Linked DNA regions of Glaciimonas sp. PCH181. The protein of the gene in region 1 interacts with the protein of each later gene in a pairwise test. Links are inferred from orthologs where the notes say so. Each region holds a gene or a part of one and is shown in the gene's direction. Other genes may lie near its edges. The genes, in order: rho, hfq and nusG.

The links.
Region 2: the proteins of rho (region 1) and hfq interact in binary tests that used the Escherichia coli proteins (3 or more experiments, as listed by UniProt). The link is inferred for Glaciimonas sp. PCH181 from one-to-one orthologs.
Region 3: the proteins of rho (region 1) and nusG interact in binary tests that used the Escherichia coli proteins (3 or more experiments, as listed by UniProt). The link is inferred for Glaciimonas sp. PCH181 from one-to-one orthologs.

What each region holds. Positions count from the first base shown.
Region 1 is NZ_PYFP01000002.1:255,341-260,478, forward strand. What follows is about bases 861-3,795. They hold rho (transcription termination factor Rho), read left to right. Parts: upstream 861-1,664; coding sequence 1,665-2,927; downstream 2,928-3,795. Other genes in these bases: trxA (thioredoxin TrxA), read left to right, coding at 1,193-1,519; C7W93_RS14205 (MFS transporter), read left to right, coding at 3,361-3,795. Outside these bases: C7W93_RS14190 (PD-(D/E)XK nuclease family protein), read right to left, coding at 1-860; more of C7W93_RS14205, read left to right, coding at 3,796-4,659; C7W93_RS14210 (type B 50S ribosomal protein L31), read left to right, coding at 4,862-5,131. UniProt on the Escherichia coli protein: Facilitates transcription termination by a mechanism that involves Rho binding to the nascent RNA, activation of Rho's RNA-dependent ATPase activity, and release of the mRNA from the DNA template.
Region 2 is NZ_PYFP01000001.1:1,734,854-1,739,907, reverse strand. The notes cover bases 123-2,973. They hold hfq (RNA chaperone Hfq), read left to right. Parts: upstream 123-1,355; coding sequence 1,356-1,592; downstream 1,593-2,973. Other genes in these bases: hflK (FtsH protease activity modulator HflK), read left to right, coding at 2,800-2,973; hflX (GTPase HflX), read left to right, coding at 1,632-2,762; der (ribosome biogenesis GTPase Der), read left to right, coding at 123-1,228. Also shown: more of der, read left to right, coding at 1-122; more of hflK, read left to right, coding at 2,974-4,098; protease modulator HflC, read left to right, coding at 4,098-4,979. UniProt on the Escherichia coli protein: RNA chaperone that binds small regulatory RNA (sRNAs) and mRNAs to facilitate mRNA translational regulation in response to envelope stress, environmental stress and changes in metabolite concentrations.
Region 3 is NZ_PYFP01000002.1:896,476-901,582, reverse strand. What follows is about bases 2,204-5,107. They hold nusG (transcription termination/antitermination protein NusG), read left to right. Parts: upstream 2,204-3,339; coding sequence 3,340-3,876; downstream 3,877-5,107. Other genes in these bases: rplA (50S ribosomal protein L1), read left to right, coding at 4,480-5,107; rplK (50S ribosomal protein L11), read left to right, coding at 4,049-4,480; secE (preprotein translocase subunit SecE), read left to right, coding at 2,888-3,268; tuf (elongation factor Tu), read left to right, coding at 2,204-2,632. Also shown: C7W93_RS17255 (gamma-glutamyl-gamma-aminobutyrate hydrolase family protein), read left to right, coding at 1-730; more of tuf, read left to right, coding at 1,436-2,203. UniProt on the Escherichia coli protein: Part of the processive rRNA transcription and antitermination complex (rrnTAC). The complex forms an RNA-chaperone ring around the RNA exit tunnel of RNA polymerase (RNAP).

The sequences.
Region 1 (5,138 bases):
GGGGCCGCAAATAAATCATCAACAGGCGCTTGATGGCCGCTCTGTGCTGCGTCTGGCGCATCAATTAGCTCTGGCCACGCGGCAGCATAGGCTGTGGCGATATTCTCGGGCTGCCAATCCAGTATAATCAGTAAGACCGGCTGCGTCTTTGCGTAGGCTTCTAGAAAAGCACGTTCCATCGGCTCGGGTTCGACTGAGCTGATCCATGCCAGCGGTGAATTGGCTTGCTCCGCAAATTGCAGCATTTGATCGAAACGCACCGCCATCGCATCATCGCCATCCAGCTGACTCTTCCAGATCGACCATACCAGTTGCGTCTCGTCAGACAGCAGCTGACGGGCGCTTGGCGTCAATTGTTCTAGCGCGGCTTCCCAGCGCTGATCTATGTCCCCGGTCGCCCGTATCGATGGCAACAATGCCTGCGTCAACTCATCCGACAATGCCAGCAGCGTTTGCGCCAGCGGTAGCAAATCAGTGTTGCGACGCGCACTAAATATTTTTTTCAACCACGCATGTTGGCGCAATTCAGAATACAAGCGCATCAACCGTTCACTGCTGGCACTGGCAGTTGGCGCGTTTGGCGCTGGCGGCAAGGTTTGCAACAGTGCCGATAAGGTATTGATACGCGGCGGAATAAATGTGCCGGCGCCGGGTAAAGCCGTCGCCAGCGCATCTTTCAATAATGTGGCGTGCACATACGCCGGCACAATCACGCGCCAACTGGAAAGATCGCGCGTATTCTCACCACCGCTTTCGCGACAGACACGCGACAAAGCAGCGGCTACCTCGGGCCAAAAAGTATTGGAAGGCGATAACGATAAGGACTGAAATTGGGACTTGAAAAGAGACTTATTCGGCATATTACTCATGAAATAGGGATATGGATCATGCCAGGAGCACTACAATCGGCCTGTTGGACGACTCTTTTTGCAACAGGCGCTTAGTATTTTATGCGAGCAATCGGCGTAAATAGGTAAAAAATAAGAACACTGTCTCCCCTTTTTATTAAAATCGGTTATTATTTAACGAACATCCCGCCGCAACACCTCTTATCACACCCGCAAAACTTGAAGTCTCGTACGGCATCCCCACTTATTTATTAGAATAGGGACCCGCCGCAGACAGCCACCCAGGTATTCGGATAAGTTGTCTTGGCACACATTAATTCTTTTTCCCTCTACCCGAGGAAACCATGAGCGAAAACATTAAACATATTACCGACGCATCTTTTGAAGCAGATGTACTTAAATCCGACAAACCAGTATTGGTCGATTTTTGGGCCGAATGGTGTGGTCCTTGTAAAATGATTGCCCCGATCCTGGAAGAAGTCGCCAAAGAATACGACGGCAAAATCCTGATCGCCAAGATGGACGTTGATGCTAATCAGGCAGTACCTGCCAAATTTGGTATTCGCGGCATCCCGACATTGATCTTGTTTAAAAACGGCGTTGCAGCCGCTCAAAAAGTAGGCGCGTTGGCAAAAGGCCAGCTAACCTCGTTCATCGATAGCAATATTTGATGTATCTGATGTAAACTGCGAACAAACGCGACGGTGCGCCCGCATCGTCGCCTATAATTTTTAGACGACACCGTACAAGTAAGCTACTCACACCACGTAGTCCCCTCCCCCACCAGACAATTCCCACCCCGGGACACTCATAACTATGCATTTATCTGAACTAAAGGCGCTACACGTCTCCGCCCTGCTAGAAATGGCAATCGGCCTCGACATCGATAACGCCGCGCGCTTGCGCAAACAAGAACTGATGTTCGCCATTCTCAAGAAACGCGCGAAATCAGGAGAACAAATTTTTGGCGATGGCGCTCTTGAAGTTTTGCCTGATGGCTTTGGCTTCCTGCGCTCGCCCGACGCCAGTTATATGGCGTCCACCGACGACATTTATATCTCACCTTCACAAATCCGCCGTTTCAACTTGCATACTGGCGATTCAATTGAAGGTGAAGTCCGCACCCCGAAAGACGGCGAACGCTATTTCGCCCTGGTCAAAGTTGACAAGGTCAACGGCGAATCACCGGAAGCATCGAAACACCGCATCCTGTTTGAGAACCTGACGCCCCTGCATCCGAACAAACCGCTGCCGCTCGAACGCGACATGCGCGGCGAAGAAAACATCACCGGCCGCATCATCGACATGATCGCGCCAATCGGCAAAGGCCAGCGCGGTCTGCTGGTAGCATCCCCAAAATCTGGTAAATCCGTCATGCTGCAACACATTGCGCATGCGATCACGACCAACCATCCTGATACTGTGATGATCGTCCTGTTGATCGACGAACGTCCTGAAGAAGTAACCGAAATGCAGCGCTCAGTGCGCGGTGAAGTAGTCGCATCGACATTCGATGAGCCCGCTACCCGCCACGTCCAAGTCGCCGAAATGGTGCTGGAAAAAGCTAAGCGTCTGGTCGAAATGAAAAAAGACGTCGTGATCCTGCTGGATTCCATCACCCGTCTGGCACGTGCTTACAATACCGTGATCCCTGCTTCCGGCAAGGTACTGACCGGTGGTGTAGATGCAAATGCGCTACAACGTCCAAAACGCTTCTTCGGCGCGGCCCGTAACATCGAAGAAGGCGGCTCGTTGACCATCATCGCTACAGCGCTGATTGAAACCGGTAGCCGTATGGATGACGTGATTTACGAAGAATTTAAAGGGACCGGTAATATGGAGGTCCATCTGGAACGTCGCCTTGCAGAAAAGCGCGTCTATCCAGCGATCAACTTGAACAAATCCGGTACACGTCGCGAAGAATTACTGATCAAGCCTGATCAACTGCAAAAAATCTGGGTGCTGCGCAAACTGCTGTACAGCATGGATGAAATCGAAGCGATGGAGTTCATCCTCGACAAAATCAAATCTACCAAGACCAATCTGGAGTTTTTCGATATGATGCGGCGCGGTAATTGATTGAATGATTGAAAATAGGCGATTGCGGTAAGAAGTCGCTGAATTGAGCTACAAAAAAGTCTGACCTGCGCAAGCACGTCAGACTTTTTTTGTGCAGCACAGCAAAAAAATATACGGAAAAATAGACGTTAGTTTGAAACTTCGGACAGTGTCCATCGGTCGCACACGACCAGTGCAGACGCGCAATTTTCGATTGGCTATGGACATAAGCACGCCATGAGAACAAAATTATGGAGCGTTAAAAACGCTGAAAGAATAAACAAAAAACCTCGCAAGTTCTCTCCGGCATCCTTGCTGACTTGCATATGGCATAAAATTTATACCTGATGAAGATAGGAATAATCCAACAACTCTGACGTATTGACAACGCCCCGAGATAAATCCCAATTAAGTGCTATTCTTGCGAACCTCAAATTCTGGCGGAAATAAAACCATGACAACCACCAAGTCCAGTCAATCAAAATTCGGTACCGTTTTGCGCGTTACCAGCGGCAACTTCATGGAGATGTTTGACTTCTTCCTGTTTGGATTCTACGCCACACATATCGCCAAAACCTTCTTCCCTGCAAGCAATGAATTCGCGTCCCTGATGCTGACTTTCATGACCTTTGGCGCAGGTTTTTTAATGCGACCTTTAGGCGCGATTATTCTAGGCGCGTATGTCGATCGCATCGGTCGCCGCAAAGGTTTGATCGTGACACTGGCATTAATGGCAATCGGCACGATGCTGATCGCCTTTGTACCGGGCTATGCCACCATCGGCTATCTGGCACCGTTTCTGGTCTTAACCGGTCGTTTGCTACAAGGCTTCTCAGCCGGTGTTGAGCTGGGCGGCGTGTCTGTTTATCTGTCAGAAATGGCAACGCCGGGCCACAAAGGATTTTATGTGAGCTGGCAATCGGCAAGTCAGCAAGTCGCCATTATTGTGGCAGCTGCGCTTGGCTATGGCCTTCAGGTCAATCTGGCACCAGCGCAAATCGCTGATTGGGGATGGCGCATTCCTTTCTTTATCGGCTGCATGATCGTGCCGGTATTGTTCATTATTCGTAGTTCGTTGCAAGAAACAGAAGAATTTCTCGCCCGCAAACATAAACCAAATATGCGTCAGATCATGCGCTCCATGGTTGACAATTGGGGCTTGGTAATCGCTGGCATGATGCTGGTGTCTATGACAACCGTTTCTTTCTACCTCATCACCGTATACACACCGACATTCGGCAAAACGGTCTTGAAACTCACGACGACTGACGCATTGATCGTGACCTTTTGCGTCGGTATCTCCAACTTTATCTGGCTGCCGGTCATGGGAGCGTTATCTGACCGCGTCGGTCGTCGCCCACTGTTACTGATATTTACGATCCTCACGATCCTGAGCGCTTATCCGGCGTTATCCTGGTTAGTGTCAGAACCAAGCTTCAATCGCATGCTGATTGTTGAACTATGGTTGTCATTCTTATATTCCAGTTATAACGGCGCGATGGTCGTTGCATTAACAGAAGTGATGCCGGTGGATGTGCGTACTGTCGGCTTTTCCTTAGCCTACAGTCTGGCAACGGCGATTTTTGGTGGCTTTACCCCAGCCATTGCGACCGGATTGATCGAATTTACCGGAAACAAAGCAGCGCCAGGTTTGTGGATGAGCTTTGCAGCTGTTTGCGGCCTGATTGCCACGCTGGTGCTTTACCGTAAAAGCGGTAATCAACAAACAACCGCTATAAAAGCACCTGCCTGACGCTAACCGGCCTATGCAGAATAGTCTGACTGGTAATACTTTTGCCAGTCAGACAACAAAGCGCCATGCGTAAACCACTGATTCAATTGCAGTTTTACTGTATAATCGCGTGTTTTCCACCTTGGCAAGTGATCGACAATCGGGTCAAGAAGCATGGCGACCGACGAAGTGACGATTGGCTACCGACAATTTTGAGGCAATTATGAAAGACGGCATTCACCCAAATTATCGTGAAGTTTTGGTCCAAGACATGTCTTGCGGTTTCCAATTCATCACACGTTCTACTATCCAAACACGTGAAACAGGTACTTTCGAAGGTAAAGACTATCCTTTAGTAAAGATCGAAGTTTCATCGGAATCGCATCCGTTCTACACTGGTCAACATAAAATCGTTGATACAGCTGGTCGTGTTGATAAATTCCGTAAAAAGTTTGGTACTGTTGGTTCAAAAACATCAGTCGCTGCAGGTTAATTTATAT
Region 2 (5,054 bases), on another replicon or contig:
CCGCCACTACGGTGAGGGTCGCATGGGTGAGCGACCATTTTTGGTAATCGATACAGGTGGTTTTGAGCCTGTTGCCAAAGACGGCATAATGCATGAAATGGCGAAACAGACCAAGCAGGCAGTGGCGGAAGCCGATGTCGTGATTTTTATCGTCGATGGTCGCCAGGGTTTGACGCCACACGATAAAACAATTACCGATTTTTTGCGCAAGTCAGGCCGTTCGGTAATGTTAGTTGTGAATAAATCAGAGGGAATGAAGTACACCTCCGTTACTGCAGAGTTTTATGAATTAGGCCTTGGTGACCCATACGTTATCTCCGCTGCACATGGCGATGGCGTGGCTGATTTGGTCGAAGAATCGCTGGATTTAGCCTTTGCTCAGCGTCCGCCCGAGATCGAAGAACTTGTCACTAATCAGAGAAGTATCAAAATTGCGATTGTTGGTCGTCCTAATGTCGGTAAGTCGACGTTGGTGAATACCTTGCTGGGAGAAGAGCGCGTAATCGCGTTTGACATGCCGGGAACAACACGCGATTCTATCGAAATTCCATTTGAGCGAGATGGTACGCATTACACCTTGATCGACACCGCTGGTATTCGTAGGCGAGGTAAAGTATTTGAGGCGATTGAGAAATTTTCTGTAGTGAAAACTCTACAGTCAATTTCCGAAGCAAATGTCGTTTTATTGTTGTTAGATGCGCAACAGGATATTTCAGAGCAGGATGCCCATATTGCAGGGTTTATTCTTGAAACCGGCCGCGCGTTAGTGGTTGGTATCAATAAATGGGATGGCCTGACCAGTGAACGACGTGAAGAAATTAAAATTGACCTTGATCGTAAGCTTAATTTTCTTTCGTTCGCGAAATTTCACTATATATCTGCATTGAAGTCCACCGGCATTGCGCCTTTGATGAAATCCGTTGACGCCGCGTATGGTGCTGCGATGTCGAATCTGACTACACCAAAACTGACTAGAGCATTGCTCGAAGCGGTAGAGCATCAGCAGCCTCGTCGCAAAGGTTCGATTCGTCCGAAACTGCGTTATGCGCATCAAGGTGGCATGAATCCTCCTATCGTTGTCATTCACGGTAACGCGCTGGAAGCAATCGATGCTAACTACAGACGTTATCTTGAAAAATACTTTCGTGAAACTTTTTCACTGATTGGGACTCCATTACGTATCGAGTTCAAGTCAGGTAAGAACCCGTTTGCACGTCCGTTAAAATAGATTTCCGTTGGCAGTATTGTCAGAAATCGTTTACATTCGTTATACACCACCGAGTCATTCATCGAAGTCCCGTCAAATATGGCGGGGCGTGCTTGACTTCTAATCACAACAACACAGTGGAGTAGCCATGAGTAATAAAGGGCAATTGTTACAAGACCCGTTCCTGAACGCCTTACGCAAAGAACACGTTCCAGTATCAATTTATCTGGTAAATGGTATTAAGCTTCAAGGCCATATTGAATCTTTTGATCAATATGTGGTTTTGCTGCGTAATACAGTGACCCAAATGGTTTATAAACATGCCATTTCAACTGTCGTTCCTGCGCGCGCTGTTACGCTGAATCTTGAAGCAGACGCAGAGTAATCGACCGCTGTCTAATTGGATAGCAACACTACTTCCCCGATGCGAGCCGCATTAGTCGGCGTGGACTTCGGCAAAGGCGACTTTGCCGCAGGTCTGGAAGAGCTCTCCTTGCTGGCTAAGTCAGCAGGTGCGATTCCGCTCGTCACATTGACGGGAAGGCGTGGCGCACCGGATGCTGCATTATTTGTCGGCTCAGGCAAGGCGCAGGAAATTGCGGATGCAGTGCTGGACGAAGAGCTGGAGATCGTCATCTTTAACCATGCTCTGTCTCCAGCGCAGCAACGTAATCTTGAACGTGTCTTAAAAGTACGCGTGCTCGATCGTACTAGTTTGATTTTGGATATTTTTGCCCAACGTGCTAAAAGTCACGAGGGGAAAGTTCAGGTTGAGTTAGCGCAACTTCAGCATTTGGCGACGCGGTTGATACGTGGCTGGACCCATTTGGAGCGCCAAAAAGGTGGTATTGGACTGCGTGGACCTGGTGAAACGCAGCTTGAAACTGATAGGCGTTTGTTGGGCGATCGCGTCAAAGCTTTGCGCGGGCGGTTGGAAAAACTGCACCGCCAGCATGCAACGCAGCGACGCGCGCGTGGCCGCAACAACATACCGTCGATTTCTTTGGTTGGATACACCAACGCTGGAAAATCGACGTTATTCAATGCTCTATCTAAAGCTGGGGTGTACGCGGCAGATCAATTGTTTGCAACCCTTGATACTACTTCACGGAAAATTTACCTCCAAGAAGTTGGGAATGTAGTCATTTCTGATACTGTTGGTTTTATTCGTGAGTTGCCGCATCAGCTAGTCGCCGCGTTTAGGGCAACGCTGGAAGAAACAATCCACGCAGACTTGTTATTGCATGTGGTGGACGCTGCAAGCCCGGCTCGGTTAGAGCAAATTGAGCAAGTTAATTTGGTGTTGAAAGAGATCGGTGCAGATCATATTCCTCAGATTCTAGTCTGGAACAAGATTGACGCCGCTGGGCTGGAGCCGGGAATAGAGCGTAATGAGTATGATAAAATCCAGCGTGTTTTTATTAGCGCACAAAGTGGCGCTGGGCTTGGTTTAATCCGTCAGGCTATTGCGGAGTTTGTGATGGAAAGTAACGCGGCGAGGGTCGATCAGCACGGCATTGAAAACACCCAAGATTCGCCTATTAAACGCCTCTAACGAGCATTCCAACCTATTTATACCGGATCACGATCGAATGCTTGGTTCTATATTAAAAAAATTTGGTGTCAAATTTTCGTTGAATGACCCCCAGTGGGGCCGTAATTCACAAAATGACAACAAACAAAACGACGGCAAAAAGCCGAATAATTCCCCCCCCGATCTCGACCAGTTATGGCGCGACTTCAATCAACGCATTAACCGCTTTTTTGGCAACAAAAATAGCGGTGGCGGTGGTGGTGATGCGAATGATGGAGGAAAGGGTTTCCCTACAGGAAAAAGCGCTGGCGTAGGAGCTGGTGTGATCGCTGTGATCGTCGCTTTCCTCTGGTTGGCGAGCGGTTTTTTCACTGTTCAGGAAGGTCAAACCGGGGTTGTAATGACCTTCGGTAAGTACAGCCATTCGACGATGGCCGGTTTTAACTGGCGGTGGCCGTATCCAATTCAAAGCCACGAAATTGTCAATGTTTCCGGTGTTCGCACAATCGAAGTCGGTTATCGCTCGAACGCTAAAAACAAACAGCCAAAAGAAGCTCTGATGTTGACTGAAGATGAAAACATCATCGATATTCAATTCGCTGTGCAATACAAACTTAAGAGTGCTGCTGACTGGATTTTCAAAAATCGCGATCAGGAAGAAACCGTCCGTCAGGTCGCCGAAACTTCCATTCGGGAAATTGTTGGTAAAAGCCAAATGGATTTTGTCCTGTATGAAGGACGGGAAAAAGTTGCTTTAGATGTAAGTCAATTAATGCAACAAATTCTGGATCATTATCAGAGCGGTGTGCAAATCACTAATGTGACAATGCAAGGCGTGCAACCGCCGGAGCAAGTTCAGGCAGCTTTTGACGATGCAGTAAAAGCCGGGCAAGATCGTGAACGTCAAAAGAATGAAGGACAGGCTTACGCTAATGATGTGATTCCTAAGGCACGTGGTGCGGCTTCTCGCTTGCTTCAAGAGGCAGAGGCTTATAGCGCCCGGGTTACTGCGAATGCTGAGGGTGATGCATCGCGGTTCAAGCAAGTATTGACCGAATATCAGAAAGCGCCAGCTGTGACTCGCGACCGGATGTATTTGGATACCATGCAACAGATTTTTGCAAATACCACCAAAGTTATGATTGATGCTAAGAGCGGGAATAATTTGCTGTATTTACCACTAGACAAGCTTATTGCGCAATCTGCTGCATCCGGTGCGATTGGCAGTGCTGGATCGTCTACAGGTACAGCTGCAGTTAGTCCTGCGACGGTTCCGGTAGTGCCAGCGAAAGATAACGACGCTCAGGCGGTGAATGATTCGCGGTCTCGCGAGAGCCGTGATCGGGAGGGACGATAATGAATCGCTTAATATCCCTCGCAATTGGTATATTTATTGTTATAGCGTTGCTGCTTTCAACCGTATTCGTGGTTGATCAGCGTCAATATGGCATTTTGTTTGCCTTTGGTGAAGTCAAGCAGGTCATTAGTGAACCCGGGTTGCATTTCAAATTACCGCCACCGTTCCAAAATGTTGTGTTTTTGGACAAACGGATTTTGACTATCGATCCTCCTGAAACAGACCGCTTTATCACTGCCGAAAAGAAGAATATTCTGATCGATGTATACGTGAAATGGCGCATTGTCGATCCTAAACTTTATTTTGTTAGTTTTGGCGTTGATGAGAAACGTGCCCAAGATCGTATGTCTCAGATTGTCAAAGCGGCGTTGAACGAAGAGATTACCAAGCGCACAGTGCGTGAAGTTATTTCTGGCGAGCGTGGCAAAGTGATGGATGCGCTGCGTAAAAAAGTCGAAGAGGAAGCCAAGCAAATCGGTGTCGATATAGTTGATGTGCGTCTGAAGCGTGTTGATTATGTCGATCAAATCAATGCTTCTGTGTACGACAGAATGAAATCTGAGCGTGCGCGGGTTGCAAATGAATTGCGCTCGACTGGTTTTGCTGAATCGGAAAAAATTCGTGCTGATGCAGATAAACAACGGACGGTGATTTTGGCCGAAGCTTATCGTGATGCAGAAAATATGCGCGGTGAGGGTGATGCCAAGGCTTCGCAAATTTACGCACAGGCATTTGGCAAGAGCCCGGAATTCTACAAGTTTTATCGTAGCCTAGAGGCTTATCGGGCCAGCTTTAAGAGTCGTCACGATTTGATGGTGGTTGATCCTAACTCGGAGTTCTTTAAGTATTTCAAGAACCCGGGAACTGGATCTGCCAAATAAAGAGTAAGCCACACATTTTAGGTGGTTGTTGAAATATTGATAAGGAGTGGTTGGTCGTTCATTGCGACAATCACT
Region 3 (5,107 bases), 640 kb from region 1 along the record:
CCTGCGTGGGCGCACCTTGCAATATCTTGAAGAATCGATCGCGCAATGGGTGATGTCGCGTGATGTGCTGGTTTTCATGATCCCGACGGTGAACACCAATGGCTTGGTTCATCCCAGCAGCATCCGTCTGCGTGACTATGCCAAGCATTTGGATGGTCTGGTGTTGCAAGGTGGCGCTGATGTCTCGCCGCAGAGCTACGCAGAAGCTGCAACGCGTCCTGAATGGGGAGGGGACCGGGTCCGCGATATGTATGAGCTCGAATTGCTGCATGAATTTATCGAAGCTGGCAAACCGGTTTTGGGTATTTGCCGAGGTTGTCAATTGATTAACGTGGCTTTGGGCGGTACGTTATATCAAGACATTGCGACCGATGTGCCCAGTTCAATCGCCCACGTTAACGATGAGTACGATCGCTTGCATCACGCGATTCAATTTCCTCCGGGTTCGTCGCTGGCGGGTTTGTTTCCGTCCTCCAATACAGATACGGGCAAAGAATGGGTGGTGAACTCGATACATCATCAGGCGGTGAAGGACTTGGGCCGCGATCTATCTGTCGAGGCAGTGTCAGGTGTTGACAACATCACCGAAGCGATCCGTTATCGCAAGGCACCGTTCGTGATGGGCTTGCAATGGCATCCGGAATTTCATCGGGCTGGCGGGCCAGAATTGCTGGATTGCACACCGATTCTCGACGGCTTCCTAAGAGCAGCGCGCGAAACCCGCTTCTAAATTGCTACTTGCAAATATTTTTAATTAATTTTGCGCAAGTGCTTGTCTATCTGAAAATCTTTGTAGTATAGTAGCGGGCTTGCTTCCGCTATAGCTCTGTCTAATTGATTCTGATCCTTATTTTCAGAAAATTTAGCGAAAATAGTTGACAAGTAGAAGGTGTTTCACTATAGTTTTGGGTTCCGTGCGGAGGGGTGGTCGAGTGGTTAATGGCAGCAGACTGTAAATCTGCCCTCTTGCGAGTACGCTGGTTCGAATCCAGCCCCCTCCACCACAGTCAAAAGTAGTGTTGCATGTAGTAAATGTTGCGGATGAAGAAGTGATCTCGCGGGTGTAGCTCAATGGTAGAGCAGAAGCCTTCCAAGCTTATGACGAGGGTTCGATTCCCTTCACCCGCTCCAGTTTTAGTTATACATGAGTTGCAAGTGAAATTGTTTCGCAAGTTTATAGGTTGAGCGTGTTGCTGGGAGTTGTCGGTACACGAGCAGCATAGCCCTTGTAGCTCAGTGGTAGAGCACTCCCTTGGTAAGGGAGAGGCCACGTGTTCGATCCACGTCAAGGGCACCAAGTATTCAGTCCGTTCGCAGTGCCCGATTCGGCGCGGAGCCAGCGCTGTAATTTCTTGATTAGTCAATCAGTAGTATTCAATGTAATGCAGTCGGGCGCGTGCCTGAACATTCTCATCAAATCTTTAGGAGTTCCAAGATGGCAAAGAGCAAATTTGAGCGGACCAAGCCGCACGTGAATGTGGGCACGATTGGCCACGTTGATCATGGCAAAACCACACTGACTGCAGCAATTGCGACGGTGTTGTCGAAGAAATTTGGCGGCGAAGCTAAAGGCTACGCGCAAATTGATGCGGCACCGGAAGAAAAAGCGCGTGGTATTACGATCAACACAGCGCACGTAGAATACGAAACGGCGAATCGCCACTACGCGCACGTTGACTGCCCAGGCCATGCTGACTATGTTAAAAACATGATCACTGGCGCGGCGCAAATGGACGGTGCGATTCTGGTGTGTTCGGCTGCTGATGGTCCGATGCCACAAACGCGTGAGCACATCTTGCTGGCGCGTCAAGTTGGTGTGCCATACATCATTGTGTACCTGAACAAATGCGACATGGTTGACGATGCTGAGTTGCTTGAGCTGGTCGAAATGGAAGTGCGTGAGTTATTGAGCAAGTATGAATTCCCAGGCGACGACCTGCCGATCATCCAGGGTTCAGCGAAGCTGGCACTGGAAGGCGACACAGGTCCATTGGGCGAAGAGTCGATCATGAAGTTGGCTGACGCACTGGACAGCTACATCCCGACACCAGAGCGTGCAGTTGATGGCGCGTTCTTGCTGCCAGTGGAAGATGTGTTCTCGATCTCAGGTCGCGGTACAGTGGTAACTGGTCGTATCGAGCGCGGTATTGTTAAAGTTGGCGAAGAACTGGAAATCATTGGTATTCGCGATACACAAAAAACGACTTGTACTGGCGTTGAAATGTTCCGTAAGTTGCTGGACCAAGGTCAAGCTGGCGATAACGTTGGTGTTCTGTTGCGCGGTACGAAGCGTGAAGATGTTGAGCGGGGTCAAGTTCTGGCGAAACCAGGTACGATCAAGCCACACAAGCATTTCACAGGCGAGATCTATGTTCTGTCGAAAGACGAAGGCGGCCGTCATACACCTTTCTTCAACAACTATCGTCCACAGTTCTACTTCCGTACGACGGATGTAACTGGTTCGATCGCGTTGCCAGAAGGTAAAGAAATGGTGATGCCAGGCGATAACGTTTCGATCACAGTGATGCTGATCAACCCAATCGCGATGGAAGAAGGCTTGCGCTTCGCTATTCGTGAAGGTGGTCGTACTGTTGGCGCGGGTGTTGTTGCTAAAATCCTGCCTGACGCGTAATTTATTGGTTTTACACGCCGCAATTTTGGATTTATCCTGATTGCGGCGTTGATGTCTGAGTGGTAGTAGAAGTGAAGTAGTTAATAAAAGTGTTGTTTCGAGTTAAATAAGCCAAGTAACTTGATTAAGTCTTAAGCGTTAGGGGTGTAGCTCAATTGGCAGAGCGCCGGTCTCCAAAACCGGAGGTTGGGGGTTCGATGCCCTCCGCCCCTGCCACCGATTCAGGTGTAGGGTACTGAAAGTATAAATCCACGTATGTCTAACCACCCTGTGCAAACTGTCAGCCCGTCAGGCGACAAGCTCAAAGTAGTATTGGCAGTTTTAGCTGTCGTTGCCGGCATAGTCGGCTTTTATTTTTTGTCGGACAAGCCAAGCTTGGTACGTGCAAGTGTTCTAGTCGCCGGTTTGATCGTTGCGATTGCATTAGCGTGGACCTCGACTCAAGGCAGAGAATTTCTAAGTTTCGCCAAGGAAGCTATCCGCGAAACTAAAAAGGTGGTCTGGCCTACCCGCAAAGAAGCGATGCAAATTACTGCCATTGTTTTTGTCTTTGTGTTGGTAATGGCGATTTTCCTGTGGGGAACCGACAAGCTCCTTGAAGTTTTATTGTACGACGTGATTTTGGGTTGGAAATAATAATGAGCGAAAGCACACAAGACGACGCACAAGCAACGCCGGTCGAAGTAACGACGCCGGCGTCTGCGCCTATGGGCAAGAAGCGCTGGTATGTTGTGCACGCCTATTCTGGCATGGAAAAAAGCGTGATGCGTGCGCTCACCGAGCGTGCTGAACGTGCCGGTATGCAAGATCAGTTTGGTCAAATTTTAGTCCCTACTGAAGAAGTGATTGAAGTTAAGAATGGTCAAAAGTCAGTAACTGAGCGTCGTTTCTTCCCAGGCTATGTTCTGGTTGAGATGGAAATGACGGATGAAACATGGCATCTGGTCAAAAATACAAATAAAGTCACCGGTTTCATCGGCGGCAAGTCAAATAAGCCTACGCCGATTCCGCAGCATGAAGTCGATAAAATCATGCAGCAAATGCAAGATGGTGTCGAGAAGCCGCGTCCGAAAGTATTGTACGAAGTGGGTGAATTGGTCCGCATCAAAGATGGTCCTTTCACCGATTTCAACGGTAACGTCGAAGAAGTGAACTACGAAAAATCGCGCGTGCGCGTGACGGTAACCATCTTCGGTCGTGCAACACCGGTTGAGTTGGAATTTGGCCAGGTTGAAAAAGTCTAAATTTTTCGTTATCAGGTTGTATTTAGATAACGCGATTTTTTGTAATAAAGCGCCCGGCGGAGCGCGGTAGGTTCGAAGAACTTATTAATTCGCTGTTATTAGTAAGAGAGGAGCCCAATTAACTCAGCAATGAGTGAACAGGCGCTAACACTCAATCAACGTAGGAGCCATCATGGCAAAGAAAATCATTGGTTTTATCAAGCTGCAAGTTCCAGCAGGTAAAGCAAACCCATCCCCTCCGATCGGTCCAGCACTGGGTCAACGCGGTCTTAACATCATGGAATTCTGTAAGGCATTTAATGCCCAGACTCAAGGCGTTGAGCCAGGTCTGCCAATTCCAGTTGTGATTACTGCATTTGCAGATAAGTCTTTCACTTTTGTGATGAAGACTCCTCCTGCAACTATTTTGATCAAAAAAGCTGCTGGTATCACTAAGGGTTCGGCTAAGCCGCATACCGATAAAGTCGGTTCGATCACTCGCCAACAAGCAGAAGATATCGCTACACAGAAGAAGCCCGACCTTACTGGTGCTGATCTGGAAGCTGCCGTGCGTACCATCGCCGGTTCCGCTCGTTCAATGGGCATCACGGTGGAGGGTCTGTAATGGCTAAGTTAACAAAACGCGTAAAAGCAATTAAAGCAAAAGTTGATCGTACTAAGGCTTATCCATTCGATAACGCTATTGTATTGATCAAAGAATGCGCAACTGCCAAGTTCAATGAGTCTATCGATGTGTCCGTTCAATTGGGCGTAGATGCTAAGAAATCGGATCAAGTTGTTCGTGGCTCGGTAGTGTTGCCAGCTGGTACAGGTAAGAGCGTCCGTGTTGCAGTTTTTGCATCAGGTGAAAAAGCTGAACAGGCAAAAGCAGCTGGTGCAGATGTCGTGGGTATGGAAGATCTGGCTGAGCAAATTAAAGCCGGTAACATGCCTTTTGATATCGTTATCGCGTCGCCAGATACTATGCGTATCGTTGGTACTCTGGGTCAAATCCTGGGACCACGTGGTTTGATGCCTAACCCGAAGGTCGGAACTGTTACCCCTGACGTTGCTACTGCAGTTAAAAATGCAAAAGCTGGTCAAGTGCAATACCGTACTGACAAAGGCGGTATTATTCACGCCACTATCGGTCGTAAATCGTTCAGCGATGCTGAATTGAAATCGAATTTGTTGGCACTTATCGATGCGCTGAGCAAAGCTAAACCAGCAACCAGCAAAGGTGTTTACCTGC